Regions from separate parts of the Planococcus versutus genome, predicted to be linked through region 2. Evidence: riboswitches for the same ligand, from Rfam matches in the RefSeq annotation. Region 2 holds a riboswitch; each other region holds the start of a gene.
The links. A riboswitch is a leader RNA that binds a small molecule or an ion and turns the genes downstream of it on or off. The one in region 2 is predicted to bind S-adenosylmethionine.
Positions count from the first base shown of each region.

Region 1: another riboswitch for S-adenosylmethionine. It lies ahead of I858_RS13940 (O-acetylhomoserine aminocarboxypropyltransferase/cysteine synthase family protein); the one in region 2 lies ahead of metK (methionine adenosyltransferase).
Region 3: another riboswitch for S-adenosylmethionine. It lies ahead of I858_RS14600 (methionine ABC transporter ATP-binding protein); the one in region 2 lies ahead of metK (methionine adenosyltransferase).

Region 1 covers NZ_CP016540.2:2,772,976-2,782,859, reverse strand. The annotation lists gene I858_RS13985 (VOC family protein) at 1-41, shown strand, start outside; gene hmpA (NO-inducible flavohemoprotein) at 189-1,370, opposite strand; gene hmpA (NO-inducible flavohemoprotein) at 1,948-3,135, opposite strand; gene I858_RS13970 (RrF2 family transcriptional regulator) at 3,226-3,660, shown strand; gene I858_RS13965 (pyridoxamine 5'-phosphate oxidase family protein) at 3,695-4,117, opposite strand; gene I858_RS13960 (EamA family transporter) at 4,204-5,097, opposite strand; gene I858_RS13955 (hypothetical protein) at 5,191-5,412, opposite strand; gene pepT (peptidase T) at 5,658-6,875, opposite strand; gene I858_RS13945 (glycerol-3-phosphate acyltransferase) at 6,968-7,609, opposite strand; SAM riboswitch class I at 7,738-7,854, shown strand; gene I858_RS13940 (O-acetylhomoserine aminocarboxypropyltransferase/cysteine synthase family protein) at 7,954-9,246, shown strand; gene metX (homoserine O-acetyltransferase MetX) at 9,259-9,884, shown strand, end outside.
Region 2 covers NZ_CP016540.2:1,164,497-1,174,380, reverse strand. The annotation lists gene I858_RS05990 (LLM class flavin-dependent oxidoreductase) at 1-34, opposite strand, end outside; gene I858_RS05985 (alpha/beta hydrolase) at 73-861, opposite strand; gene I858_RS05980 (gamma carbonic anhydrase) at 974-1,489, shown strand; gene metK (methionine adenosyltransferase) at 1,545-2,741, opposite strand; SAM riboswitch class I at 2,944-3,055, opposite strand; gene pckA (phosphoenolpyruvate carboxykinase (ATP)) at 3,437-5,026, shown strand; gene I858_RS05965 (alpha/beta hydrolase family protein) at 5,198-5,977, opposite strand; gene I858_RS05960 (NUDIX domain-containing protein) at 5,958-6,416, opposite strand; gene I858_RS05955 (Dps family protein) at 6,480-6,926, opposite strand; gene yidD (membrane protein insertion efficiency factor YidD) at 7,034-7,264, shown strand; gene I858_RS05945 (metal ABC transporter solute-binding protein, Zn/Mn family) at 7,351-8,325, shown strand; gene I858_RS05940 (MOSC domain-containing protein) at 8,411-9,079, opposite strand; gene I858_RS05935 (AAA family ATPase) at 9,149-9,868, opposite strand.
Region 3 covers NZ_CP016540.2:2,892,333-2,902,216, reverse strand. The annotation lists gene I858_RS14620 (SEC-C metal-binding domain-containing protein) at 1-772, opposite strand, end outside; gene lepB (signal peptidase I) at 992-1,525, shown strand; gene I858_RS14610 (pyridoxal phosphate-dependent aminotransferase) at 1,592-2,755, opposite strand; gene I858_RS14605 (carbon-nitrogen family hydrolase) at 2,841-3,629, shown strand; SAM riboswitch class I at 3,681-3,786, shown strand; gene I858_RS14600 (methionine ABC transporter ATP-binding protein) at 3,855-4,868, shown strand; partial or broken gene I858_RS14595 (methionine ABC transporter permease) at 4,858-5,223, shown strand; partial or broken gene I858_RS14590 (MetQ/NlpA family ABC transporter substrate-binding protein) at 5,225-5,683, shown strand; gene I858_RS14585 (GNAT family N-acetyltransferase) at 5,751-6,314, opposite strand; gene I858_RS14580 (carbohydrate kinase family protein) at 6,471-7,409, shown strand; gene I858_RS14575 (OsmC family protein) at 7,426-7,875, shown strand; gene I858_RS14570 (DUF302 domain-containing protein) at 8,246-8,629, shown strand; gene I858_RS14565 (metal-sensitive transcriptional regulator) at 8,772-9,032, shown strand; gene I858_RS14560 (DsrE/DsrF/DrsH-like family protein) at 9,170-9,652, shown strand; gene I858_RS14555 (rhodanese-like domain-containing protein) at 9,682-9,884, shown strand, end outside.

The DNA.
Region 1 (9,884 bases), 1.6 Mb from region 2:
TTTTTGATCCGTTCGGTAATCGGCTAGAGTTTTTAGATTAACAATGCCCTGCGCTTTAGCAGGGCATTTATTTATTGTAAGTGAATTTCTGGCAGTAGATAACACAATAGATTTAAACGACTACTGCTTATTGCAATAAATGACTGCATATAAAAAGCTGTCCAGTGAATGGACAGCTTCTAAAAATATTATACAGTTTGAAGAGCGACAGCTGGACCAAAGAATTCAAAATGAATTTGTTCTTCTTTCATTCCAAGTGCGCTCAGTTGTTGAATCATGGCTTCCATGAAAGGAACAGGACCACATACATAAACGTCACCTGTAATGTCGACGTACTCTTCTAAAATTGCTTGTGTAATATACCCTTGTGGCTGATCAGAATAAAGTGTTTTGTAGTTTGCATTAGCCATAGCTGCAACGTGTTTTTGAATATCTTTGTCGAAAGCGTGCAAGGATTCATTGCGTGCAGCATGAAGAAAGGCTGTTGGACGCTCAGGAGTTAAAGTAGCCACAGTTTCGAACATGCTCATCATTGGTGTAATACCAACACCGCCGCTGACAAATGCTACGGGTGTATCTTTTTCAGTATCTAGAACGAATTCACCTGCAGGAGCGCTGACTTCAAAGCGATCGCCTACATTCATTTCGTCATGAAGATAAACAGATACACGTCCGTTCGGATCATTGTCTGCATCACGTTTAACTGAAATACGGAACTCATCTTCACAAGCAGCTTGTGAAAGACTGTATTGACGGTTGAACAAATACTGTTCTCCTGGAATTGCCATGCGTACAGAAATGTATTGACCAGGCTGATAAGCTGGAACATTTTTTCCGTCTACTGGTTTTAAATAGAAAGAAGTAATGTTTTCGCTCTCTTTTTCTTTACGAGCAATTGAGAAGTCTTTAAAGAAACTCCAACCATTTTCTTGAGTTTCCATATTTGCATACATATCTTTTTCAACACCGATAAAGGCATCTGCAATGACACCATAAGCTTCTGCCCATGCATTGATAATTTCGTCAGTTGCAGCATCACCTAAAACTTCTTTAATTCCTTTTAATAGGTATTCTCCAACAATCGGATAATGTTCCGGTTTGATTCCCAAACTTACATGTTTGTTGGAAATTTGCACGATAGCTGGAAGAATAGCTTCTAAATTGTCAATATGAACTGCTGCAGCGTAAACCGTGTTTGCTAATGCAGCTTGTTGACGACCTTGTTTTTGGTTTGCGTGATTAAAAATATTTAAAAGTTCAGGATGTGCTTCGAACATATTTTTGTAAAAAACAGTTGTGATCGCTGTTCCGTGCTCTTCTAATACCGGTACTGTGGATTTAATGATTGTTCTTGTCTCTTGTGATAACATGGTCAATCTCTCCTTTTGTTTTCTATACCTTGACTATACTCCTCCAATCTTTTTAAAGATATATTTTAAATACTTCTTTAAAATTTAGACACAATTGACTTCACAAAAAAGTCACAACAAAAGAAAAGCAGAAGCGACCGTTTAGCTCCGACAGGCATAAGGTGGATCAGCGGTGTGGCGTTCTTTGCCACGCAGTTGAGTTGACTTATGCCCCGAGGAGTTGGTCGCTGGAGTCTGGACAAAAAGAAAAGCAGAAGCGACCGTTTAGCTCCGACAGGCATAAGGCGGATCAGCGGTGTGGCGTTCTTTGCCACGCAGTTGAGTTGACTCATGACCCGAGGAGTTGGTCGCTGGAGTCTGGACAAAAAGAAAAGCAGAAGCGACCGTTTAGCTCCGGTAAGAGTTAATTCCACTAAATGGATATACAGTCCGTATTCATTCAAATACTGTCCATTAGTTGATGAATACTGTCTAAACAAAGAGAAATACTGTCCAAACTCATCAAAATACGTCATATTTCGCCTACATGCTTCTAAACACATAAAAAAGCCCAGCATAAGCTGGGCGGCTAATCTATTTATTCACTATCCATCGTTAAATTCATTGCTGGACCAAAAAACTCGTAATGAATCTGTTCTTCTGGAATGCCTAATCCGCGCAATTCACGAATCATAATTTCCATAAAGCGTGGCGGACCACAAACATAGATATCACTAGCTGGATCCACATACTCTTCTAGCATTTCCCGTGTTATAAACCCATTTGGTTCATCAGAATACACTGTTTTGTAACGAGCGTTTTCCATTTTTTTAGCATAAGATTGAATGTCTGAATCGAAAGCGTGTTGATTTGGATTACGCGCACCATGCAAGAAAGCAGTTGGACGTTCGGGTGTAGATCGTGCAACTGTTTCAAACATACTCATCATTGGAGTAATCCCGACACCGCCACTAATGAAAGCAACAGGCGTTGTTTTCGATAGATCGAGTACAAAGACTCCAGCAGGTGCACTTACTTCGATAGGATCACCTTCATTGAGGCTGCGGTGCAGATAGTTGGAAACAACACCATTTGGATCGTTGTCATTTTCACTTTTAACTGAAATGCGGAACTCATCGGGCTTTGGTGCTTGAGAAAGACTGTATTGCCGAATGACTAAAAATTCTTCTCCAGGCATCGTAAGTCGCACTGAAATGTATTGACCTGGTGTATAAGGAGGTACATCAGATCCGTCTGCAGGCTTTAAATAGAAAGAAGTAATGACGTCACTTTCTTTGACTTTGCGTGCAACAACAAAATCTTTAAAAAATACCCAACCATTTTCTTGGTCTTCTGTTTCTTTATACATGTCTTTCTCAACATTAATAAAAGCATCTGCAATGACTCCATAAGCTTCAGCCCACGCTTCAAGAATTTCGTCTGTTGCAGCGTCACCCAATATTTCTTTCATGGCTTTTAGTAAATAGTCACCAACAATTGGATAATGTTCAGGTAAAACGCCAACACTCACATGCTTGTGTGCCACCTGAACAACCGTTGGAAGAATTTCTTCCAAGTTATCAATGTGAACGGCAGCTGCGTGAACTGAATTTGCTAGTGCAGCTTGTTGGCGACCTTGTGCTTGGTTTGCCTGATTGAAAATATTCAATAACTCAGGATGCGCTACAAAAAGATTTTCATAAAATCGAGTGGTAATTGCAACACCATGTTCCTCTAAAACGGGGACAGTAGACTTAACAATAGAACGAGTTTGTTCTGATAACATAGTAAACACTCCTTTTCGTATTTTGAGGTTCATTTGCTTTCGAAAGAACTAAAAAGTCGCTATAATAAACAGTCAGAAGAGGTGAATAAAATGAGATTGACCATGTATACTGATTTCTCATTACGTGTTTTGATTTATTTAGGCACAAAAGAGCCAGAAAAACTGACGACTATCCAAGAAATTTCTGATGCTTACAATATATCCAAGAATCATTTGACTAAAGTTACGTTTGAGCTCGGAAAAGCAGGTTTCATTCAAACAGTTAGGGGAAGAGGCGGTGGTATTCGTCTTGCAGATCTCCCTCAACAGATTAATGTTGGTACGGTAGTAAGGAAAATGGAAGACGACTTCCATTTGGTTGAATGTTTTAACTCGGCTACAAATCGTTGTCCCATTTCGTCAATTTGCGGGTTGCGCGGTGCTTTAGGCAAAGCACTCAACGCATATTTATCAGTACTCGATGAATATACGCTTGAAGACCTGATGTTTAATAGGGAAGGGCTTCGTGAAATTCTTCAAACATAAAAAAACGGCTCATGATTTTGAGCCGTTTTTGTGTTTACAGTTCTAGAGTTTGTGGCTCTTCACCTTTTTTATTCATTAAGCGAATCCGCTCTGGTTTTATAGCTAAAATAATAAGATTTGGATCGTCTGGACCTTCAAACCAGTCTTTTAAATTATCATTCCATACTTTGTCGATAATTTTGCGATCGTCATTTAAAGACATTGTGCCTTCGATTTCTAAAAATGCATCACCAATGCCTTCTCCTTCATAGCCTAAAAGAATATGAGCATGTGGGTTTGCTTCTAGTTCATCAACTTTTTGTGTTTTTTTGCTAGTGGCAGTGTAGAGTGTGAACTCGTCATTAAAGAAAGTCATGTAGCGTGAATGGGGCTTATCCCCTTTTACTGTGGCTAATGTTCCTACGTAACTTTCCTCAAGAACTTTTAATGCAGCTTTTTTTACATCTTCTTGATTCATCTACTATCACTCCTTTTGTCTATATAGTTGTCTATTCCTGTTTCACTCCGAATTAAACATAAAAGACCTGCTAAGGTAGCAGGTCTTTAAATATGTTCTACAGTTTTGGGCGTTCGATTAAACGCACTTGGCAAAACCATTCCGATCAAAATAATAAAGATCCCGACAATTTGAAGCGAACTTAATGTTTCGTTCAAAATAAGAACAGATGCAATGACAGCAACGGGCAACTCCATTGCGCTTAAAATCGAAGCGAGTCCAGAGCCGACGCGCGGAACGGCGATAGAAAAGAAATAGATTGGCATAATGATGCCAAAAAAGCCCAGCAATAAGCCGTAAATCCATAAGCCTTCAGTGAATAATTGACCGTTCCAAACAATTTCAGGTGTTTGAAAAAGTCCTACAATGATTGCTGCAAAAAGTGACACATAAAACAGACGGGCTGATGTGTCCATGCCTTCGATTTGCTTACCATTGACAAACATAAACGCAGAAAAACAAAATGCAGCAGCCATGCCCCATACCCAACCTTGCCATGGAATGCCACTGAGGTCAGTGCCAATAATACCCGCTGCAAACAATGTACCAGCAAATAATAAAATTAACGAAAAAACTTCTGTTCGTTTAAGCCATCGGCGATTAACGATACAATCTAAGAACATGCCAATCCAAGTAAATTGGAATAATAAAACAACGGCTAGTGAAGCGGGAAGGTAGTTAAGAGAATGTGCATACACCATACCGGTGGCCGCTGTAAAGCTACCCGACAGCACCAAAATTTTCCAACCTTTCAGACGAGGCATTTTTCGTTGTGTCACAAAAAATAACAGAGCTGCCAATGCGAACCCTATAAAGTATTGACTAGTTACTGCTTCCGCAGAAGTAAATCCATTTTTCATGGCCACCTTTATAATAGTTGAGAGAATCCCATAACAGCTTGCAGCTATGACGACCATAAGCGGATAAATCCAGTTTTTCATTTTCTTTCACTCCTGTTCAAATGAGAATCATAGCATAAAAAACCCACAGAGAACAGTCTCTGTGGGTTTTTGCTATAACAAACATTTGCACGATTATTCAGGGAATTTCTCTTCGCTTGAAGAACTATTCTTAGTACCGCGCTTATCGCCTTCTTCACGCTTCTCTTGTTTTAAGTCTTCCATAGGAATAGCGTCAACAGTTAACTCTTCTTCGTGCATTTCAGTAAGAGTTTTTTTATCAGTTTTATACTGTTCTGGATTGTCCATTGAAGCACCTTCACGCTTGTCTTGATCTAGTGATTTTTTATCTGACATATAGAGCACCTCTTCCTTTTGTATGTATCCTTTATATTCCTTAAACAAAAGTTTTAAAACATCTGCTTTTTCAACAACATGGTATGCGTAAACAACATCACGAATATTCTGCTAGAAATAGTCAGATTTCAATAAAGTTTATTTTAAGGATGGTGTAGCTATTTAAAAGCATCCTCAGTGCAAAAGTTGAAGCCTTACAAAAGAAAAAGACATATTGGAATGTTTCCAATACATCTTTTTGAGTTTTATTTAGCTGATTTTACGAGTTCGATAATTACTTGTGTAGCTTTTTCCATGTTTTCAGCAGAGATAAATTCGTATTTTCCATGATAGTTCTCGCCACCTGTAAAAATATTAGGTGTTGGAAGTCCCATATAAGACAATTGAGAACCATCCGTTCCGCCACGAACAGGAACAATATTTGGTTCGATTTCTAGTGTTTTCATAACTTGTTCCGCATAGTCAACAATTTTCATAACAGGTACGATTTTTTCGCGCATATTGTAATATTGATCTTCGAGTTCTAAATGAATAACTTCTTTACCGTACTGCTGCTGAAGCTTCTCTGCCACAGCTTGCATATGTTGTTTTTTCTCTTCAAACTTCTCTTTATCGAAATCGCGGATAATATAGCTTAATTCTGCTGTTTCGACGTCGCCAACAAAATTATTCAGATGAATAAATCCTTCGTAGCCTTCTGTCAGTTCAGGAACTTCATTTTTAGGCATTTCTTGCTGAAATTGAATAGCCACGGTTTGTGCATTGACCATCTTGTCTTTTGCAGAGCCCGGATGGACACTTTTGCCTTGAACAATCAGTTTACCACTTGCTGCATTAAAACTTTCATACTGCAACTCACCAAGAGGACCACCATCCATCGTATAGGCATATTCAGCGCCAAAGCGTTTAACGTCAAATTTGTGTGGACCGCGACCGATTTCTTCATCAGGCGTAAATGCGACGCGAATTTTCCCATGTTCGATTTCTGGATGCTTAATTAAATAGTCCATCGCTGTCATAATCTCAGCTATACCTGCTTTATTGTCTGCACCGAGAAGCGTGGTGCCGTCTGTCGTAATGAGTGTATGGCCAACATAATTTTTGAGAGCAGGAAAATCTGCTACTAACATGTGAATGTTGTCGTTTAAAGGAATATCTTGCCCATCATAATTGTCAATGCGTTTTGGATTGACATTCTTCCCAGTAAAATCAGTAGCTGTATCTACATGCGCTAAAAAGCCGATAACTGGAATTTCTTTATCAGTATTAGCAGGTAACGTACCGAAAAGATACCCTGCATCATCCATACTAACTTCTTTGAGTCCAATGCTTTTCATTTCTTTTTCCAGTTCATGGAGTAAGTTCCACTGTCCTTCAGTCGAAGGTGTCGTGTCACTCGTAAAGTCAGATTGTGTATCGATTTTAGCATAACGAACAAGTCGTTCAATTAAATTTTCTAACATGTATAAATCCTCCTAAAATAAGTCTCGTATCTATTTTAACATGAAGCAAGAAAATTCTGTCATAAAACGAGATAATAAAGAGAATTCCTTTGTTAGGTAGGCGTTGTCGGCTTCCTACGTAAAACTGCTGATACTTTGTTTTCACTCCCATTTTTTATGCGTATAATATTTTCCTGGTGTTTCCAAAGAGCCATTGCAAAAAGTACCGTAGCAATCACGAGAGGCCATGGTCCTACTGCCGGAATAACTGCGATTACTAAATAAACGCTATACAATACGAGTACACCAATTACTAAGTAATCTGTTACGAGTGAAACAGTGATTAATAATATAAGACCGAGCAAACCGAGCTTCCAATCAAGTGCTAACATAACGCCTATAACAGAGGCTGTCCCTTTGCCTCCTTGAAACTTCATGAAAAATGGGAAGTTATGCCCGACAATAACGCCAGCACCTGCGACAAACAATAACGCCCATGTTACGTCAGCTGCAAAATTACCTGTAGAAAGCAATAAACGCAAACCCGCTACAGCTACGAATCCTTTGAAGATATCAACAATAGCTACAAGTAATCCGTATTTCCAACCCAATACGATAGCCGCGTTAGAAGCACCAGAATTTTTAATGCCTTGTTTTTTAACATTCACGCCTGATAACATCTGCGCTACCAAAGATCCATGACAACAGCCGATTCCATAGCTTGCAATAAATAATAGCAAAATCCACATAAACATAATCGATTCCTCCTCTATATACAGATAACGTTTGAAAATGGCTGAGGTTTCAAAATTTTTCGACTAATTAGCTTGACAAATGTCTGGAAAGTTTTTATACTTCACAACAAGATCAAAAAAATCAAATACTCTTATCAAGAGTGGCGGAGGGATAGGCCCTATGATGCCCGGCAACCAACAGATGAATTTATCTGGAAAGGTGCTAATTCCTACAGAATCGATGTACAGGTTCTGACAGATAAGAGGAGGAAACTCCGTATTTTGCGGCCCTCTTCTTAAACGAAGGGGGCTTTTTGTTGTCCCTTTTCGGAACTACAGCACGTAAATAAGAGGGGGAATAGAAAATGATGAACTTAAAACCAGAAACGTTATTGCTACACGGCGGGCAGCAACCAGATCCAACAACAGGATCTAGAGGTGTACCAGTATACAAAACAACTTCTTATGTTTTTCGTGATACACAGCACGCACAAGATCTTTTTGGGTTAAAAGAAGCAGGGAACATTTACTCACGTATTATGAATCCAACAGTTGACGTTTTCGAACAAAGAGTAGCTTTGCTTGAAGGAGGAACTGCAGCAGTTGCTCTTTCATCAGGAATGGCAGCAATTGCCTTTTCAATTTTAAACATTGCAGAAGCAGGAGATGAAATTGTGGCAGATAGCAGTCTTTATGGTGGTACGCATAACTTATTTGCCAATACACTGCCGCGTTATGGCATTACGACTAAATTTGTTGATGCTACAAATCCAGAGAATTTCAAAGCAGCCATTACAAATAAAACAAAAGTAATTTTTGGCGAAATTATTGGGAATCCTAGTTTGAATATCTTTGATGTCGAAAAAATTGCAGCTATTGCTCACAATCATGGACTTCCGTTATTGATTGATAATACATTTGCTTCTCCATATGGCAGCAATCCAATTGAGTTTGGCGCAGATGTCGTTATTCATTCAGCTACAAAGTGGATTGGTGGTCATGGCACGACAATTGGCGGAGTTGCAGTAGACGCTGGCACGTTTAATTGGAACAATCCACGTTTTCCCAATTACACTGAACCAGATAGATCTTACCACGGTTTGTGTTATGGAATAGATGTCCCGAATGCAGCTTTTGCAACAAAACTACGTGTTCAGTTATTGAGAGATTTTGGTCCGTCATTAAGTCCAGATAGCGCACATGCATTAATTCAAGGTTTAGAAACGTTGCACTTACGCATTCCCAAGCATAATAGCAACGCTCAAGTTATTGCAGAATATTTAAAAGAACATCCACAAATTGAATGGGTGAATTACTTAGGATTCGAAGATCATCCATCTCATCAGCTAGCGAAGAAATACTTGAAAAACAATGGGTACGGATCGATTGTTAATTTTGGTATTAAAGGTGGACGAGAAGCAGGACGCAAAGTGATTGATAGCATCCAGTTGTGGTCACATGTTGCAAACGTGGGTGATGCAAAGTCGTTAATCATCCATCCAGCTTCAACAACTCATCAACAGTTGAACGATGAAGAACTAAAATCATCTGGTGTAACCGAAGAGTTGATTCGGTTGTCGATTGGTTTAGAAGACCCAGAAGATTTAATCGCGGACTTAGAACAAGCGATTCAAGTCGCAACATTAGCAAAAGCATAAGGAGGAATCGCTATGAAAACAGTATCCATTGGCTCATTAACTCTAGACTCAGCTCAAGTGTTGGATCACGCAGAACTTGCATATGAACGTCTTGGAGATGAAAATGCTCCTGTGATTCTGGTATGTCACGCATTAACGGGCGATCAGTATGCAGTTGGCACCGAGCAAAATCCAGGCTGGTGGGCAGGGATGATCGGTCCAGGCAAGTCAGTGGATACAACTGTTTTTCAAGTGATTACATTTAACGTGCTTGGTGGCTGTCATGGATCGACAGGACCCTCGTCGGTAAACCCTGCAACAAGACAAGCGTATCTTGCAGATTTTCCAACGCTTACAATACGTGACATGGTCAGAGCTGAGTACTATGCACTACAAAAACTTGGTATCAAAAACTTGGTTGGCGTGATTGGAGGATCTCTGGGAGGGATGAAAACGTTAGAGTGGGGAAAAATGTATCCAGAATTTATTCGTACAATTTTCCCATTAGCTGTTACGCCATATTACAGTGACTATGGAATCGCTTTTAATCATATTGGGATAATGGCTATTGAAAATGATCACGATTTTAATGGCGGAAATTATAAAGACTCTACTGTTTTGAAAGGGTTCGAGTTGGCTAGGATGGCTGGTATGGTAAC
Region 2 (9,884 bases):
GTGACTGATCCAATACGCTATAATGTAAAGCCATCCAAATTCTCCCCTTTTACTTTTTCTTTTACGAACTACCTACTGTGAACGTAAGATGTTATGAATAAATGCTTGTCCAGCTAGAAAAATATCTTCTTTTTCCGGTTCTTGAAAAAGATCATGATAACAACATGTCCATTCTTTATAGCTAAACTCATTTAGTTGTTGCTTTAATAACCATTGTCGAGCAATTTCTTTTTCTGTAATCAAGTCTCGTTCCGCTGTATATAGACACGTTGGAATCTGTGGATAAACTTCCACAGCCACAGCAGTTTCTTTTATATACCTCTGTAATTCCTTAAACCATCTTGCTGTCATAACTGAATGATAGATTTTACTTTCGGTTTCATGACTATACGAAAGTGGGTCTCGCATAAGATGACGCAGCTCGATGCCATGCTCTATTTTTTTGGGCCCAACCCATTGTGTGATGCCTGAAAACAGATGTGGAGATTTTAATGGGAATTTTTTTAGTTTTAACCACGGTGAAGTAAAAATGGCTCCTGCTACATTCAATTTACGTTTACCCAAAACACTCATCGCAATAGTAGCTCCCAATCCGTGAGCAATCACAAATACAGGCAATTCATTTTTCGATGCAAGGTTAAGCATTTCATTTACTGCTTGTTCGTATTCTTCAAATGACTCCCTGTGAACTTTATCTCCGCTGGCATTTATGCCATGTCCTGGTAGGTCTCCTGTATACACATGAAATCCTGCCAAACGCCATTTTTCAATTTGCCACACATAGCGCAAATGTTGTTCATATGCACTATGGACTAGAACAACTACTGCTTTTGCTGTTCCTTCAGCTTGCCATTTCCACATCGTTCAACTTCCTTTCTTGCTTTATCACTTCTTAAGTCATGTTCTTATTTGACGTTTCGATTTGTTTTGATACGATTATAGAATATCTTATCTTGTTTAAAGGAGCTTTGCTATGATTTATCCATATAAAGACAAATTACCTCAAATCGACTCATCCGTATTTATCGCAGATTATGTCACGATTTCTGGTGATGTAACAATTGGCGCAGATTCTTCTATATGGTTTAATACCGTTATCCGTGGAGACGTTTCACCAACTATTATTGGCAAAAAAGTCAATATCCAAGATCTTTGCATGCTTCATCAAAGTCCTGGAAAAAAATTGTTACTTGAAGACGAAGTAACAATTGGTCACCAAGTAACGCTTCATAGCTGCACGGTGCGAAAAGGTGCATTAGTTGGCATGGGTTCTATTATTCTTGACGGAGCTGAAATCGGGGAAGGTGCGTTTATTGGAGCTGGCAGTCTTGTGCCCCCAGGCAAAGTTATTCCTCCCGGCATGTTAGCTCTTGGAAGGCCTGCAAAAGTCGTTCGCGAACTACGCGAAGACGACAAAAAAGACATGAAACGAATTGTTCGCGAATATGCAGAAAAAGGCACTTACTATAAATCCCTTCAAAAAGACTAACAAAAAAGGACGATCAGGAAGCAATGCCTGATCGTCCTTTTGCTGTCTTACTGTATTAAATGCCTGCTTGTTCTTTTAATATTGCTGCTTTATCTGTACGTTCCCAAGACAAATCTACATCCGTACGACCGAAATGTCCGTATGCTGCAGTTTGCTTGTAAATAGGGCGGCGCAGATCAAGCATTTTAATGATACCAGCCGGACGTAAATCGAAATTCGCACGTACTAAATCATCTAATGTATCTTCATCGACAACTCCAGTACCAAACAAATCAAAAGCGATCGATACAGGCTGAGCCACACCAATTGCATATGCTAATTGCACTTCACATTTTTCGGCAAGACCTGCAGCTACAATGTTTTTCGCGACATATCGAGCGGCATATGCAGCAGAACGATCTACTTTTGTGGCGTCTTTTCCTGAAAATGCTCCACCGCCGTGACGAGCATAACCACCATATGTATCTACGATGATTTTACGACCAGTCAAGCCTGCATCTCCTTGAGGTCCTCCAATAACAAAACGTCCAGTGGGGTTAATAAAGTACTTGGTATCTTCATCGATCCATTTCGCTGGCACCACTTCATTAATGACGTACTCTTTAATATTACGTTGAATTTGCTCTAACGTTACTTCGGGATGATGCTGCGTTGAGATAACAATTGTATCCACACGAACAGGTTTGTGATTTTCATCGTATTCCACCGTAACTTGTGTTTTGCCGTCTGGACGCAAGTATGGAAGAATATCTTCTTTACGCACTTCAGCTAAACGACGTGCCAATTTATGTGCCAACGAAATTGGCAATGGCATCAATTCTTCTGTTTCATTATTCGCGTATCCAAACATTAACCCTTGGTCGCCTGCTCCAATATCGTCTAGCTCTTTATCTGTCATTTGGCCTTCGCGTGATTCAAGTGCTACATTAACTCCGGCAGCGATATCCGGTGATTGCTCATCGATTGCTGTCAAAACTGCACTTGTTTCGGAGTCAAAACCATACTTAGCTCGCGTATATCCAATCTCTCTTACTGTTTGTCGGACAACTTTTGGAATATCCACATACGTAGACGTAGTGATTTCTCCAGCTACTAAAACCAGTCCTGTTGTGACTGTTGTTTCACAAGCGACACGCGCGTTTGGATCTTCTGTTAAAATAGCATCCAAAATCGCATCTGAGATTTGGTCACAAATTTTATCTGGATGTCCTTCTGTTACTGATTCTGAAGTAAATAATCGACGGTTTTTCAAAAAATGTTCCTCCTTATATCCTGCGAGATTGCTCTCGAAATTGATACGGTACTCGTTTCCCATGTCAAGTCCGTTCCAGACAATCTGGATTGAACTTCAAGCCGTATGTGGCCTTTGCACACGAGGATTAAGGGCATTTCACAAAAAAATCCCTTTTCTCATTCATCATGAGGAAAGGGAAAATCATCCTACGCACCTTTCACTCTTATCATCCAAGGACTGTTCACCTTGTTCAGGTTTGGCACCATCACTGCAACAGCAGCAGGTTGCCGGGTTTCATAGGGCCTGTCCCCTCCACCAGCTCGGAATAAGAGTATCCGTTCAATTTTTCATCATACGGAAATAGCATAGCAATGTCAACAACTTCAAGACAAAAATTGATTTTATGAGTTAACATTCTATTGTTTCCTCCTAAATCTTTTAAATACACGACTACTGAACAAAATAACTACAAGTTTACATATAAAAAATGATGCTCTGAACACAAAATAATATCTGACTGTGGATAATCGTCATAATAAGTACCTCTTTGATAAATAAAGAAATAACCGTTTCAATTATTCCAACCAATAAATTCAATATTTTTTACTATCCACAGCGGATTAGTGTAGACTAATCAGCCTAATGTGTTATACTAATGAACGAATATACATCCTCCCCATTACGGGAATAACAGAAAAGGAAGGTACATATATATGACTTCAGTGAACTTTGCGAACGACTTGAAGAATCTTTTGGCTGGCCAAAATGTGCATGTTCAATTATCAGTGCCACAATTAGTGGAAGCAGCAACATCCCGCAAAGAAGCGGTATTGACTCGGGAAGGCGCTGTAACGGCGGAAACAGGAAAATACACTGGCCGCTCACCGAAAGACAAATACATGGTGGAAGAAGAAAGTTCTAAAAACAAAGTCGACTGGGGCAATGTGAACCGTCCTATTTCAAGTGAAATTTTTGAAAATCTATACGCAAAAGTGCTTATGCATTTAAAAGAAAAAGATGCACTTTTTGTATTCAAAGGATTTGCTGGAGCTGATCACGAATCACGTGTACCCATCCAAACGATCAATGAATACGCTTGGCATAACCTATTTGCTCATCAATTGTTTATTCGTCCAACAACGCAAGAACTAGATGCACATGAAGCTGAATTCACAGTTGTCTACGCACCGACATTCAAAGCAGATCCTGCAGTGGATGCTACAGATTCTGAAACCTTCATTATTGTGTCGATGGAACAAGGCATTATTTTAATCGGTGGAACTGAGTACGCCGGCGAAATGAAAAAATCTATTTTCTCTATCATGAACTACTTACTTCCTGAAAAAGGAATTTTGCCAATGCATTGTTCAGCCAACGTTGGACAAGCTGGTGATGTTACATTGTTCTTCGGCTTATCTGGTACAGGGAAAACAACTTTATCCGCTGATGGCGATCGCAAACTAATTGGTGATGATGAGCATGGTTGGTCGGATAACGGCGTCTTTAATATCGAAGGTGGCTGTTACGCAAAAACCATTAATTTGTCTCGTGAAAATGAACCACAAATTTACGACGCAATTCGTTTCGGTTCGGTTCTTGAAAACGTTGTGGTAGATCCTGATACACGTATTCCTGACTATAATGATGGATCATTAACTGAAAATACGCGTGCAGCTTACCCGATGCAAGCGATTGACAACATCGTTGATCCTTCAGTAGCTGGACATCCAAAGACGATTGTCTTTTTAACAGCTGATGCGTTTGGCGTATTGCCTCCAATCAGTAAGTTAACAAAAGAACAAGCGATGTATCATTTTCTAAGTGGTTACACTTCGAAATTGGCTGGTACAGAACGCGGCATTACAACGCCTGAAGCAACTTTCTCAACTTGCTTTGGTTCGCCTTTCTTGCCATTACACGCAACGGTATACGCAGAAATGCTTGGCAAAAAAATCGACGAGCACGACGTTCAAGTTTTTCTTGTTAACACAGGTTGGACTGGTGGAGTATATGGTGTTGGAAGTCGCATGAAGCTTTCTTACACACGTACGATGGTTCGCGCTGCGATTAGAGGCGATTTGAATAATACGGCAACTGAAAAAGAAGCTATTTTCGGCTTTGAAGTTCCAACTGAAGTTCCTGGAGTGCCAAGCGAAGTATTAAACCCACGCAATGCATGGGCTGACAAAGACGCATACGACCAAAAAGCAATGGAATTATCACAAGAATTCCAAGAAAACTTTAAGAAGTTTGGTACTGTTGCACCTGAGATCAGTGTGCTAGGCGGTCCAGCCCAAAAATAAGAAATACACAAAACCCGTTCGGAGTAAAATCCGAGCGGGTTTTGTTAAGGATAAAGCGTAAATAGAAAAGTTTAAGCTCTTTGGGTCATAGCCATCTCAATTGTACAGCAAAACACACCGCACTGCCGAGTGGTCTAATGCTTTAGGAGTTACACAAATACTTCTGCTTTTCTACATCTCTTTATCTTTTATCCAATGACAAATCGCCTTTACTGTTTTTCGATTGGCTGCGGGTGGAAAAAAATGTGTATAGTCTGGAAAGTACCATGTTTCATGTGCTTGCCGATTTAGATTTAATGCTTCTTCTAGCAAATAAGCTTGACTTGGAGACACATGTACATCCTGCAGGCCGTGAATAATCAAAACGGGTGCTGTATTTTCTTCGATGCGCAATAATGGATTTCGTTCTTCAAAATTCATCAATGCTGTATTGGGTGTGCCACCATAGAGTCGTTTCATCATACGACGCATATCAGGACGTTCTTTATACGTTAATACCGTATCTGTAACACCTGCCCATGTAACGATCGAAGTTATATCTTGACGCAAAATTGTCGTCCATAATGCCATAATACCACCTCTAGAAAAAGCGAGTAAATGAACATGTTTGTTGCTGAATTTTTTTAACACGTCTACTCCGTGAACAGCATCCCAACGATCCCTTCCAGCAAATTCATCACGCCCTTCACCACCACGATTGCCTCTGTAATAAGGTGCAAACACAATAAATCCTTGTGCTGCAAATTGAGCAATCCTTGCAGGACGTACCATGCCAATCGATTGAATGCCTCCTCTTAAATACAAAATACCGCTATAGTTCCCTTGTTTTTTCGGTTCCGCCAACATTCCTTTTACTCTCAGTCCTTCTGACCAATATATGATTTCCGACAATTGAACATGTGGATTTGGAGAAGGATAATGTTTTTTCAAACTAATGGTTCCATTTTTCAAGTTGCTTCACCTTCTCTATTATCTTTCTCATTCCATCGTCCTTCATTAAAAAACTAAAATCACTATTAACTTCTATTTTTTCTCGCAAGACGATGCCTTGTGTTTCCATAAGTGAAATATTATCTACTCGATCTGCGATTCCAATAAAAACCGTTTTACAAAATGGGTTTTGCGTATAAACTAGGTATTCCGCAAACCACTCCAACTGACTCACTACCACACCTGTTTCTTCATATACTTCCCGTTTCGCAGCATCTTGTAACTTTTCATCTGCTTCAACTTTGCCTCCAGGAAATTCTAATCCGCGTTCGTTGTGTCTTGTCAAAACCCAGTCTTTATGATATCGACAAATAACAAGCACATGTTTACTTTCGAACGGAAATGCATTTTTTTCGAATGACAATTCACAGTGATCTCCATTTAAATCTAAGTACTTCATTTTTTCACCTCGATATATAAAAAAGCGTACACTTTTTTCAGTGTACGCTCGTATAGTCTTATTTTACTTCTTTTCACCTAAGAATGCTGATAACATCCACGAATGCTTTTCAAGATTTTGATGAATCGCATTTAACATATCTTCTGTCATGTCATCATCAACTGCTGCAGCTAAATGCATTCCTTTTTTAAGTGACTTCATAATTTTATCGTAGTCATTAACAATTGCGTCAACCATGTCTTCAGCAGATTCTTTTTTACTTGCTTCTTCAATTACTGACAGTTCTAATTGCTCTCTCATTGTAGCTACTGGTTTTCCTCCAAGTGCTAGCAAACGCTCAGCAACTTCATCCATGTGTAGAGTAGCTTCGTTGTATAATTCTTCAAATTTCACATGTAAGGTAAAGAAAGACGGCCCTTTTACATACCAATGGAAGTTATGTAACTTGGTGTAAGCAACTGACCATGTAGCAACTTGTACATTTAATTCTTGGTTTAATTCTTGTGACATTTCCATCCACTCTCCAATTCGTATGATAAGTTCTTTATACTTTAACTATACCTCTAATGACTTTACAATAAACATATGAAGTAATACATGAAAAGAGTTGAACCGTTATGAAGACTTTACTTATACGAATTTTTCGCTTTTATCAGCGCTTTATTTCTCCTTTGTCTCCGCCAAGCTGTCGCTTTTACCCAACTTGTTCCCATTATGGCATTGAAGCGGTCGAAAAGCACGGTGCTTTAAAAGGAGGATATTTAGCAACAAAACGAATTTTAAGTTGCCACCCTTTCCATAAAGGCGGAATTGATTTTGTCCCCGAGAAATGGCCACCAAAAAAATAATTGGTGGTTTTTCTTGTGTTTTTAAAAAGCATGCTGTAATATTCTATTAGTGAACAAAACGTAATCGTTACTATTTGGAGGTTATTATGAAAAAAACATTCTTATTTTTCGCTTTTATTTTACTGTTAACGGCTTGTGGACAAACAAGTCAGAAAGAACAAGGCACCGATAATAGCAGCTCTAAGCTACAAGTATACACTACCGTTTACCCATTAACTTATTTTACTGAACGGATTGCTGGCGATTTAGTTGATGTCCAATCTATTTATCCTGCGGGTTCGAATGAACATACTTTCGAACCTTCTCAACAAGACATGATCAAACTTGCTGATGCCAATATACTGTTCTCTATCGGACTAGGTTTAGAAGGATTTATTGATAGTGCAAAAAAAACGTTAAAAGATGAAAACGTTGAATTTGTCGCGACTGCCGATCGAATTTCAGATACAGAATTGGAAGCAGCGCTTGGTCACACCGAAGGCGATCATGAAGAAGAACCTGCGGAAGAAACCGAAAGCCATGACGGTCACGCTCATGGTTCTACCGATCCGCATGTCTGGATGTCTCCTGTACTAAGCGAACAATTAGCCGAGTCGATCAAAGATTCTTTAACAAAAGCTGATCCCAAGAACACTGAGCTTTACGAAAGCAATTATGCAGAACTTATTGTTGACTTAGAAACATTAAATCAATCGTTTGCTAGTTTATCGGAACGTGTCAGCAAAGACACTTTCTTTGTTTCTCACGCTGCTTTTGGTTATCTTTCAGAACCATATGGCTTTAAGCAAATGGCTATTGCCGGTTTAAATAGTCAAAATGAACCGTCACAGAAAGAATTGACAGAGATGGTTGATTTGGCTAAAGAAAATGATTTACAGTACATTGTCTTTGAGCAAAACGTCTCTTCTAATTTGACAAAAGTGATTCAGAAAGAAGTTGGCGCTGAAGCAATTGAAATGCACAATCTAGGTGTGCTAACTCAAGAAAACATCGACAACAAAGAAACGTACTTCACTTTAATGGAAAAAAATTTGCAAGTACTTGAAAAAATCTTGAACTAACAAAATAGAAATGACTGAAAGAAAAGCCAGAGAAAGTAAGTATACTTTCTCTGGCTTTTCTTATAGATTGATTTCCATAGCTGTTCTATTGGCCAGATGTTAACTTAATTAATCGTTTTGTCAAAAACTGTCGCCATTCACTTGCCAAACCTTCTACTTCAATTACTTTCATAATGCCATCAATATCTTTCGGCCTATGAAAATTAACGGTATTGGCATAAAGAACAGATACTTGTTCCGGACTTTTGGCGACTAAACGAATTGTTGAATCGGCCCGGACAATCCCTTCTTCTAACACACGGCAAAGATAGCCCGTATAGCCGGATTTAACCATCGCTTTTAATAATGGCTTCATCTCTAGTCGTCTGTCGATTGTATTACAAGGAACTCTTCCTTGTGTTACTTGAACAACAGCTTCGCCTATTTGAAAAATATCACCAATAAAAATATCCCGCTCCAGCATATTCGTCACCGTTAAATTTTCTCCAAACGCTGTAGAGGGTAATACCATATCAAAATAATCGTTCCAGTACGCATAATGTTCTTGCGAATATATGCAAACGGCTCGATCTGGTCCACCATGGTGCTTTACATCAGCTACTCCGTCTCCTTGAAATCCATCCCTTGATAACAATACCTCTTGTACGTGTTGCTTTCGAATAGCTGTTATCATTTCTTCGCCATTTCCATAAGTTATTTTCTCAGGCAAGCCAATCGCCAAGTTTTTAATAACGGCTTTCTCAACATTTCTCATACGTCCCCCGCCTCATGCTCAGTCAGTTCACCGACTCTAATTTACTTTTCTGTATTATACAACAGCTAGTCAATCTTCCAAAATTTTTTTCAAAAACTCTTCTCGATAATCCAAAAAATATTTTGTAATGCGGTAATGGTCGGTCATTTCATACTCGATTTCTTCAATGGTTCCTCCATCAAAACTTAAAATTTGGGCATCCGGATAGCCGAGCAAAATGGGTGAATGCGTCGCAATGATAAATTGGCAATTTTCCTGTGTTGATAAGTCTTTTAAGATTTTTAAAAATGTCAATTGTCGCTGTGGAGACAAAGCCGCTTCTGGCTCATCCAACAAATACAAAGCACGACCGTTAAAACGATTCGAAAATAAAGACAAAAATGACTCACCATGTGATTGTTTGTGCAAAGAACGACCTCCGTAAGACTGAAATCCATCTTCATCTACTTCTTCTATATGCGTCGCAAAATGATAAAATGATTCGGCTCGCATGAAAAAACCATTTGTTATTTTGGGCATCCAAGAAAGACGAATATAATCACCTAGCACAGATTCGGATGCATGTACTTCATAACTATTGTTACGGCTACCACCTGCTGTATGAAAGTCACATTTATCTGCGACGGCTTCGAGTAAAGTCGATTTACCCGAACCATTCTCTCCGACAAAAAAAGTGATTGCGTTATTCAACTCTAATTGCTCGAAACTGTTTATCGACGGCACCGAAAAAGGATATTGTTCAAAATTTTCAACCGTTTCTTTTAATAAACTTATTCTTTTTAAAAACATTTACATGCCTCCTCTC
Region 3 (9,884 bases), 1.5 Mb from region 2:
CAAAATTAGCTTGCTCAATATGCTTATCAAGTTCAACCATTACGGAGTCGTGTTCTGGAGAAAGCGAAATGCTTTCTTCTACACTGCCAGTTGAGTACTTAACAATTTGTTCAACAATTGTTAAATAATTATCGCGAAGATAACTTTCGTCTTGCGCAGCATTAGCAGAAGCCATTTGAGCCGTTAACTGATCGAAGAACGGCTTAAACTCTCCTACTACTGTTAAATAGCCGTTAAGGAAAAGGACACCATTTTCTCCAACACGAGAGTCAGGTAATAGGATGGCTAATAAGCCTTGCCCATTTTCCATGTCAGTTGGTGGCTGGTCTGCCATTTCAAGCGTTTCACCAGTCAATGCATCTGTAAATTGAGCTGTTTTTGTATCACCTTTAACATATTGACCAATGAAGACTTTAACATTGTTCCAATCGCCAAGCACTTCTTTTGTTGAAGGACGTTGAGCCAAATCAATTTGTTTTTCTAAAAACTCTTCCCACAGTTCAGGCTTTTTCATAAACAGGAAATTTTCAATAACAAATGCTTGCGCATCGTTTTCAGCCATTGAGTTCATTAAATGCGGCTGCCATTCTTGTTGAAGTTCGCGGAACTCAGTAATATGAGTCTGATTTGGGTTTTCCGAGAAGAACTGTTGGCGTACTTTGAAAAGTTCTTCATTAATCAAATCGTTGATAGACACAGTTTCTTGTTTTCCGTGACACTTTTTGTATTTCTTGCCACTGCCACATGGGCATGGATCATTTCTTCCTACCATTCTAATCACCTACATTTTTTATTGAGTGTAACATATAATCGCGATAGGCTCAAAAGTCTGACGATTCAGACGTAGTAATAAGCTTTATGCATCTAGCTTTTGAAACGTATTCAAAGTCTTTTAACTTGCGACTGAGTAGTAGATTGAGAAGTGTCAGTATGCACAAAGCTGAAGGCGTATTATAATAAAAGAAAACAGGCACGAGTAGGAGGGAACAAGGTGTATAAAGATCCGGTGAAAGAATCGATATCTTGGATGCGTGTCATCTTATTGACAGTGATGATTGTCTTGTTATCGCGCCATTTTCTCTTTGAACCAGTAGCTGTCCATGGTGAATCGATGATGCCGACATTTGAAGAAAACGATAAAGTCGTGTTAGCGAAAATCTATTCTATCGAAAACTTCGATATGATTGTCTTTACTGCTCCAAATGGTGTCAATTTCATCAAACGCGTAATTGGCATTCCGGGAGATATCATTTCCATACAAGATGATCAATTGTATATAAACGGCAAGGCCCAAGCTGAGCCTTATTTAGATAAAAATTATCAAACTGCAAAGCAAATGGGAATGCTTCGACTGACTGAAGATATGGAAGAGTTTACAGTTCCTGCTGCGTCTTATTTCGTGTTGGGTGATAATCGATCGAATAGTACAGATTCAAGAATTCTAGGATTTGTTTCTGAAAAAACGGTTATAGGCGAAGTGAAAATTCGAATTGCGCCATTCAATCATATCGGACTGGTCGAATAAAGTAACATAATCGTATAATGAAAAAAAGACAGCTTTCACTCATTTAAAGGCTGTCTTTTTTTCGTTTTAAAACAAATGGAGCTTTTCGATTCGATCGATTGCTTCAACGATTCGACTTTCGTCAACTAGTAGTCCAACACGGACAAAGCCTTCTCCACCGTCTCCAAATCCACTGCCAGCCGCAACTGAAATATCAGCTTTTTCAAGCAGGAAATCAGCAAATTCAGCACTTGTGAATCCGCCTGGAATGGGCAGCCAAGCAAAGAAAGAACCAAGTGGCGCCGTGATTTCCCAACCGATACGTGTACATTCTGTAACAAGAACATTTCTGCGTTTTTCATACAGGTCTACTAAATCATCCACACATTGTTGATCTGCAGTTAAAGCTTCCGCTGCAGCAAGTTGAACGGCAGGAAATAATCCAGCAAACAAATGATCTTGGATTAAGTTTAATGCTTCAATCATTTTGGAATGTCCGACCGCAAATCCAATCCGCCAACCGGCCATATTGTACGTTTTCGATAAAGTATACATTTCAATGCCGACTTCTTTCGCTCCTTTAGATTGCAAGAAGCTAACTGGTTTTTTGCCTTCGAAGCCTACTGCTCCGTAAGCAAAGTCATGAACAATAGCTAGGTCATTTTCTTTTGCAAAAGCTACGGTTTCATCAAAAAATTCTTTGTTTGCTACTGCGCCAGTTGGGTTATTAGGATAGTTTAAGTACATTAATTTTGCACGCGCGCGAACGGCTTCCGATAACTCGTCATAGTTTGGTAAATAGCCTTGTTGTGGATGTAATTTCATCAATTCAAAGTCAATACCTGCTAATGGCGCTCCTGATAAATAGTCAGGATAGCCGGGATCTGGTAACAACAAAAGATCTTCGGGATTTAATAATGCTAATGGCAATTCAACAAGACCGATTTTTGTTCCACACATAATAGCTACTTCTAAATCAGGATCGATTTCTACGTCATACTCGCGTTTGTAAAAATCTGCGGCGGCTTGTCGCAAAGTTGATATGCCACGAAAAGGAGAATACTTGTGTGTTTGCGGATCAGTAACGGCTGTTTGCAATGCTTTAATAATATGATCAGGGGTAGGTTGATCTGGATTTCCTTGGCCAAGATTGATGACATCGCGTCCTTCAAGCACAGCTTTGGTCGTTTTTGCAACGAGTGAGGCAAAGAATTGAGTAGGTAGATTTTGTAAGCGGTTAGAAAATTCCATATAACTCTCCTTATTTTCGAAATAATTGCACATCTACTCCGAATCTTATAGAATTTAGGATAACTTGTCTACTGGAGGAGAGAATATGAAGATTGCATGTGTTCAAATGGATATTGTATTTGGAGAACCAGAAAAGAACTATCAGCAAGTATTAGCTTATTTAAAAGAGGCAACCGCGAATGGTGCAGATACGATTGTTTTACCTGAAATGTGGAATACTGGCTACGCATTGACAGAACTCAGTACATTAGCTGACAACACAAATCGTACAGTGGAAATGCTGAAGAGTTTTGCAAAAGAGAACACTGTAAACATTGTTGGGGGATCTGTATCAACAGAAAAAAATAAAGGATTTTACAATACGATGTATGTTGTCAATAAAAACGGCGAGCTTGTATCAGAATATGATAAAGCACATCGGTTTGGATTGATGGATGAACACATTCATTTAGAAGAAGGAGACACACTTGGCACATTTGAGTTGGAAAACGTCGTATACGGTGGTGTAATTTGCTACGACATTCGCTTTCCGGAATGGATTCGTGCGCAAGCATTAAACGGTGCAAAACTTATCTTTGTATCAGCAGAATGGCCAGAACCAAGAATTGACCATTGGCGTACGCTTTTGCAAGCGCGTGCGATTGAAAACCAATGCTTTGTCGTTGGTGTAAACCGCATTGGCAGTGATCCCAAAAACGTATTTGGAGGCAGCACAATAGTTATAGCTCCATGGGGAGAAGTTCGTTTAGACATGAAAAAAGAAGAAGGCATTGGTTATGTAGAAATTGATTTGGAAGAAGTAGAAGAAGTTCGCAAACGTATTCCGGTTTTTGAGGACCGTCGCGAAAAATTATATGGAAAATTCAGAATTTGATTGACACCCTGAGTGAATGTATGTAATATGAAATTCAATCTAATATGCATCAACTTATCAAGAGAGACCGAGGGGTAGGCCCTATGACGTCCGGCAACCCCCATTGAGGGAAGGTGCCAAGTCCTGCGGAATGTTTGCACATTCCGGAAGATAAGTCGAGAAATTCAAATTTTCGATGTCTCTTTCTTGATGAAAGAGGCATTTTTTTATTGTTAGGAGGAAGCTATGATACAGATAGAGAAATTGACAAAAACATACACAACCAAACATGGCACGGTCACTGGAGTTGACAATATCTCTTTAGATATTGGGAAAGGAGAAATTTTTGGCATCGTCGGTTACTCTGGAGCAGGAAAAAGTTCGTTAATCCGTTGCATTAACTTGCTCGAACGGCCAAGCTCAGGAAGTGTCAAAGTAGATGGAAAAGACTTAACCAAGTTAAACGGCGAGCAGTTGCGAAAAGCACGTTTGAAAATTGGAATGATTTTTCAACATTTTCATTTGATTAGTCAAAAGACGGTGTATGATAATATCGCTTTTGCGTTACGGGCAGCAGGGACGTCTAACAAAGACATTAAGACGCGTGTAGAAGAATTGCTAGAAATGGTTGGTTTGGCAGATAAGCGTAATGTCTACCCAGCGCAACTAAGTGGTGGCCAAAAACAACGTGTAGGCATTGCGCGAGCACTGGCTAATAATCCTGCTGTATTGTTATGCGATGAAGCAACATCTGCACTAGACCCAAATACGACTTTGTCTATTTTGCGGTTATTAAAAGATATTAATCATCAATTGAATATCACAATTGTTTTAATCACACATGAAATGAACGTAGTAAAAGAAATTTGCGACCGCATGGCCATTATGCAAAGTGGACTTGTGATTGAAGAAGGTTACGTATATAACATTTTCGCAGCTCCTCAAAAAAAACTAACAAAAGAATTTATTTCTAGTGTTGTTTCGTTCAATGTACCAACTCAAATTTTGAGCGGATTTACAGGCACTTTAGTAAAAGTACTGTTTAAAGGCGGCGTAGCTGGCGAAGGCGTTATTTCTGATATGCTCCAGAACTTTGAGGTGAAAGGAAATTTTTTACACGGAGCAATCGAGTATATTCAAGAGCAGCCACTTGGTATCTTCATTATGGAGTTAAAAGGCAATAAATCCGCTGTTACAGATGCTATAAACTATATGGAAAGTAGATTAGCAATAGTAGAGGTGATGTCGAATGGGAATTGAATGGGGACGAATTATTGAGTTATGGCCTGAAATACAAACAGCTTTTTTTCAAACCTTAACGATGATTGGCATTTCTCTATCTGTTGCATTAGTTGTGGGACTGCCTTTGGGAATTTTATTATTTACTACTGATCGCGGCTTGTTTCTTGCAAATCGACCAGTGAATTCAGTAGTCGGCTTTGTTGTAAACATTTTACGTTCGATTCCGTTTATTATTTTATTAGTAGCACTTATTCCATTAACAAAACTTATTACTGGAACTACAATCGGGCCAGTTGCGGCCAGCGTTTCTTTATCCGTTGCGGCGATTCCTTTTTTTGCGCGAATTGTGGAAAACTCACTTCGTGAAATTGACATTTGATACAATAGAAGACATAGAAGATGGTGCAACTATCGCAATTCCAAATGACCCAGTCAATGCTGCACGCGCTTTGCAGATGTTAGAAGATCAGGGTTTAGTAGAAGTGGATCCCGAAGTTGATGAACTTAAAATTTCTGAAAGAGATGTTGTGAAAAATAAGAAAAACCTTGTATTCCAACCTATCGAAGCTGGACAACTACCACGTGCAGTTGACGGCTCTGACTTATCTGCTGTTCCTGGGAATTTCGCATTAGCAGCCGAAATGGATTTGTTAGACGCATTAGCGCTTGAAGACATGCCCGATCAGTACCGTAATGTAGTAGCAGTCAAAGCAGAAAATGAAAATAGTCAATTAGCCAAGGATTTAGTAGAAATTGTCGAGTCGGAATCATTTGAAAAGACGATTGATGAGGATTTTGAAGGTTTTGGGAAACCCGAATGGATGGCTAAATAAAAAACTAAAAAAAAGCTGTTCCAGATTTTTCTGGAGCAGCTTTCTTCTATAGTAAATAAAAAGAAGATTAAGAAACTACTTTTACCATATGATGAAATGGTTCGCCGATAATTGTCCATGGCTCAGAAACGATATAGCCAAGACGTTTGTAAAGTCTTATAGCTCCTTCTTTATCGATATCAACATTAAGAGAAAGCTTACCGCCTCCTTTTGACGATACAATGGCTTCTGCATACTCAAATAGCTTTGAACCAATTCCTTTTCCTTGGTAACTAGGGTCAACAGAAACGGTGTCAATATACCATTCATCCATGCGTGCTTCTGGTTCAATGGTTCGTTCGTGTCCTTGTTCTTTTAGTTGCTCGATTAAATAACGATCTAGTGCTTCTGCTTGATTGCCATGATAAAGCACTAACGTACCAGCAATATCGCCATCTAAAGTCGCTACATGCGTATAATGATAGCTATGACGTGTATTTTCTCCACGGATCATGTCTTCTATCTTTTCAAGTACTGCTTCTGGTTCTTTTTGAGCGGTCATATGATTCGCAATGTCACCGATCGCATTAATAATGAGAGGTGCAATTTTTTCAGCATCGGCGGACTGAGCTTGTCGAATAGTAAGTTCCAAAAAAAACTTCCTCCTTTTACTTGATTTAAAATGGTGTAGCCTGAAATAATAGCTAAATAAAGTGAATTACGTAGTAGAGTTCTGTATGATTGTTTGAAAACCTTCCAATTAGTAGTATAGCAATGAAAAAGATCTTTTACACGAAAGAGGTCACACATGGAAAAAGTAAAGCATGTCCTCACATATGGCGATGTATTTGTAGATTATATTGCTACAAATACCTCTAATACTTCTTTTAATAGACACCTTGGTGGAGCTACAGTAAATGTAGCGACTGGTGTCAGTGGCTTAGGCGTGCCTTCTGAATTTATCACAATTACAGGCGATGATGAAACGTCAACTTTTGTGCGAAATGAACTGCTAAATGAAGGAGTAAATTTAAGTCATGCCATTATAACTCCTAAAAAACGAGTTAGCGGTGTGTATATACAGTTGACTTCTGATTTTGATCGCGTGTTTGCATCGTATGTCAATGAAACTCCAGATCTTCAAGTGACATACGAACAACTTAAATCACAATCTTTTGAAGATGCTAATATTTTTCACTTTTGTTCTGGTACACTGTTTCACCCTAAGGCGAGAACCACTACTCAAAAAGCAATCGAGTTAGCAAAAAACAATCATGTTATTTGTTCGTACGATGTTAATATCCGTCTTTTGCGCTGGGAAAATGAAGAGCTTTGCCGCCAAACCGTATGTGAATTTCTACCATCAGCAGATATTGGTAAGCTGACAAAAGAAGAACTTGCTTTTCTAATGGAAACCGAGTCATTCGAAGAAGGAATGATGCGATTATCGCGTTATGCTATTCCGTTAGTGTTGGTGACAGATGGTGAAAACGGCACTTACGCAGGTTTTCAAAACCAAATTCATCACGTGCCAGAAATTCCGGTACAAGCTGTAGACACGACAGGAGCTGGAGATGCTTTCATGGCGGGAATCATTCGTCATGTCTATTTGTTTGGATTGCCTGAGACAAAACAAGAAGTGATCGAATGTACAAATTTCGGAAATCAAATGGGCGCGCTTTGTGCAACGAAAATAGGCGCGTTAACTGCCATGCCGCGCATGGCAGAATGGAAGAAAAATAACTAGTCGAGGAGAGAAAGTAATGACATTGCATAGTTTTCAGTTAACAGCAGATTGGCCTGGCTTTCGCAACGGTATAGGAGAAATTGAAACAGGGAATTTAAAAACTCAAATTTCGATTCCATCCGAAATGGATGGTCCGGGAGTTGGCACGAACCCAGATGAAATGTTGTTAGGAGCAGCAGCTACTTGTTATATTATCACGTTAGCGGCCATGATGGAGCGCAGCAAATTAGAGAAACAATCGCTAACGATGGAATCAGAAGGAATTGTAGAAGTCGAAAAAGGCGTAACTACTTACAAGCGCATTGTTCACAAACCACAAGTGGTTTTAACAGCAGATGCTTCTGAAAAGGACTTAGCATTGGCACAAAAACTCGCAGAAAAAGCAGAAAGTTCATGCATGATTACACGTGCGATTAAAGGCAATGTGGAAATTGAATTGCAAGCAGATATTAGAAAAGGAAACTAAGATTCAGCAAAGGGATGCCTCATAAGCCTCTTTACATTTATGAGAAAGAGTTGATTTCCATTCCGACGGACGTTTTCCGCGGGCACGGCCTCAGCCAGCTAGGCCGTCTCCACTCCCATAAGCCATTCTGAATCTAAAAAAGGATATAAAAAACGTCCATTTCTGTAAAATGAAAGTTACCATACCATCATTACAGAAAGGACGATTTTTATGTGAAATCCGAAGTTTACTTCCCCAAAGAATAACACGGAAAAGCGATGATGGAGTCCCACGTTTTATTTTTAGTCTGATAGTCTAATGTTTAGTTGAATTTATACCGGGTAGGGTACTCATAGAGCTAAAAGTTAAAAATAAAAGGAGGAACTAACACATGTTTAATTACACAGTAGATACATTAAAAACAGTAAACGAAGCGGTTGAAGCTTTAGAGGAAAATCTAAAGGCGGAGAAATTCGGTGTTCTTTGGAATTTCGATTTGACTGCCAAACTTCAAGAAAAAGGAGAAGACTTCGATACGCCTTATAGAATTCTAGAGGTTTGTAATCCAAAAGAAGCGAACCGTGTGTTATCGGAAAACTTAATGATCGGCTATTTCTTACCGTGTAAAATCGTAGTGTATAAAGAAAGTGATAGCGTGAAAATTGGAATGCCGAAGCCTACTGCTTTGATTGGTATGGTTGAAGACCAAACTATTAAATCGATTGCTGAGGATATTGAAGAACGTTTGATCAAGTGCATCGACCAGTCTGCATAAAAGTCAGACGCTTTTATAAAGGTTCATCCCCGAGTGTTAACGTAATTTTGTTATAAGCTCATCTATTGACAATATACCCTTAGGGGTATATTGTGAATGTAAGCAAGAATCCTTTCGTTTATTAATAGGAGGCATCAATAATATGAAATACGACAAACTTGTTGAAAACCGATTGAAAAGAATAGAAGGTCAGCTCCGGGGCGTTATTAGAATGGTAGAAAACGACGGAGAGTGTAGAGATGTCGTTATGCAACTTTCAGCAGTAAGAAGTGCAGTAGACCGTGCTATCGGCGTTATTGTTAGCGATAACCTTGAAACGTGCGTACGTGAAAGCATAGAGAAAGGCGAAAGCACAGAGAATATGGTAAAAGAAGCTGTTGACTTACTAGTGAAAAGCAGATAAAAATTTTGTTTGACATTCACAGAGAGTTGTCTTAATATACCCTATAGGGTATCAAGAGAGTGCGGCATCACTATAAAACGTTATTTTTTTGGAGAAAAATATACCCCTACGGGTAATTTGAAAATGGAGGCAATACAATGGCACAAGAGCAAAAGAAAACGACGATCGTATTATTCAGCGGTGATTATGATAAGGCGATGGCAGCTTATATCATTGCTAACGGTGCTGCAGCATATGATCACGAAGTAACAATTTTCCACACATTCTGGGGATTGAATGCATTACGAAAAGAAAATCCACCAGCTTTGAAAAAAGGTCGTTTAGAAGCCATGTTCGGTAAAATGATGCCAAGAGGTGCAGATAAACTCGGTTTATCAAATATGCAGTTTGGTGGAATGGGACCTAAGATGATTAAACAAGTTATGAAAAAGCACAATGCATTATCTTTACCACAACTAATTGAAATGGCAGCAGAGCAAGACGTGAAAATGATCGCCTGTACGATGACAATGGATCTTCTGGGGTTACAACAAGAAGAATTGCTCGATGGAATTGAATACGCAGGTGTTGCAGCTTATCTCGGAGATGCAGAAGACGGAAACGTTAACTTATTCATCTAATCAAATTGAATATGAGGGGAAGATGAAAAATGGACTGGATTACATGGCTTTTAGTTGGAGCAGCTGTCCTTTGGTTAGTTTATCGATTCACAACACCTACTAAAGGAGTTCAAACGATTTCTACAGAAGAAATGAAAATGCAGCTTGGCAAGAAAGATAAGCAGTATATCGACGTGCGAACTCCAGGAGAATTTAAAGGGAATCATATCAAAGGCTTTAAAAACATCCCATT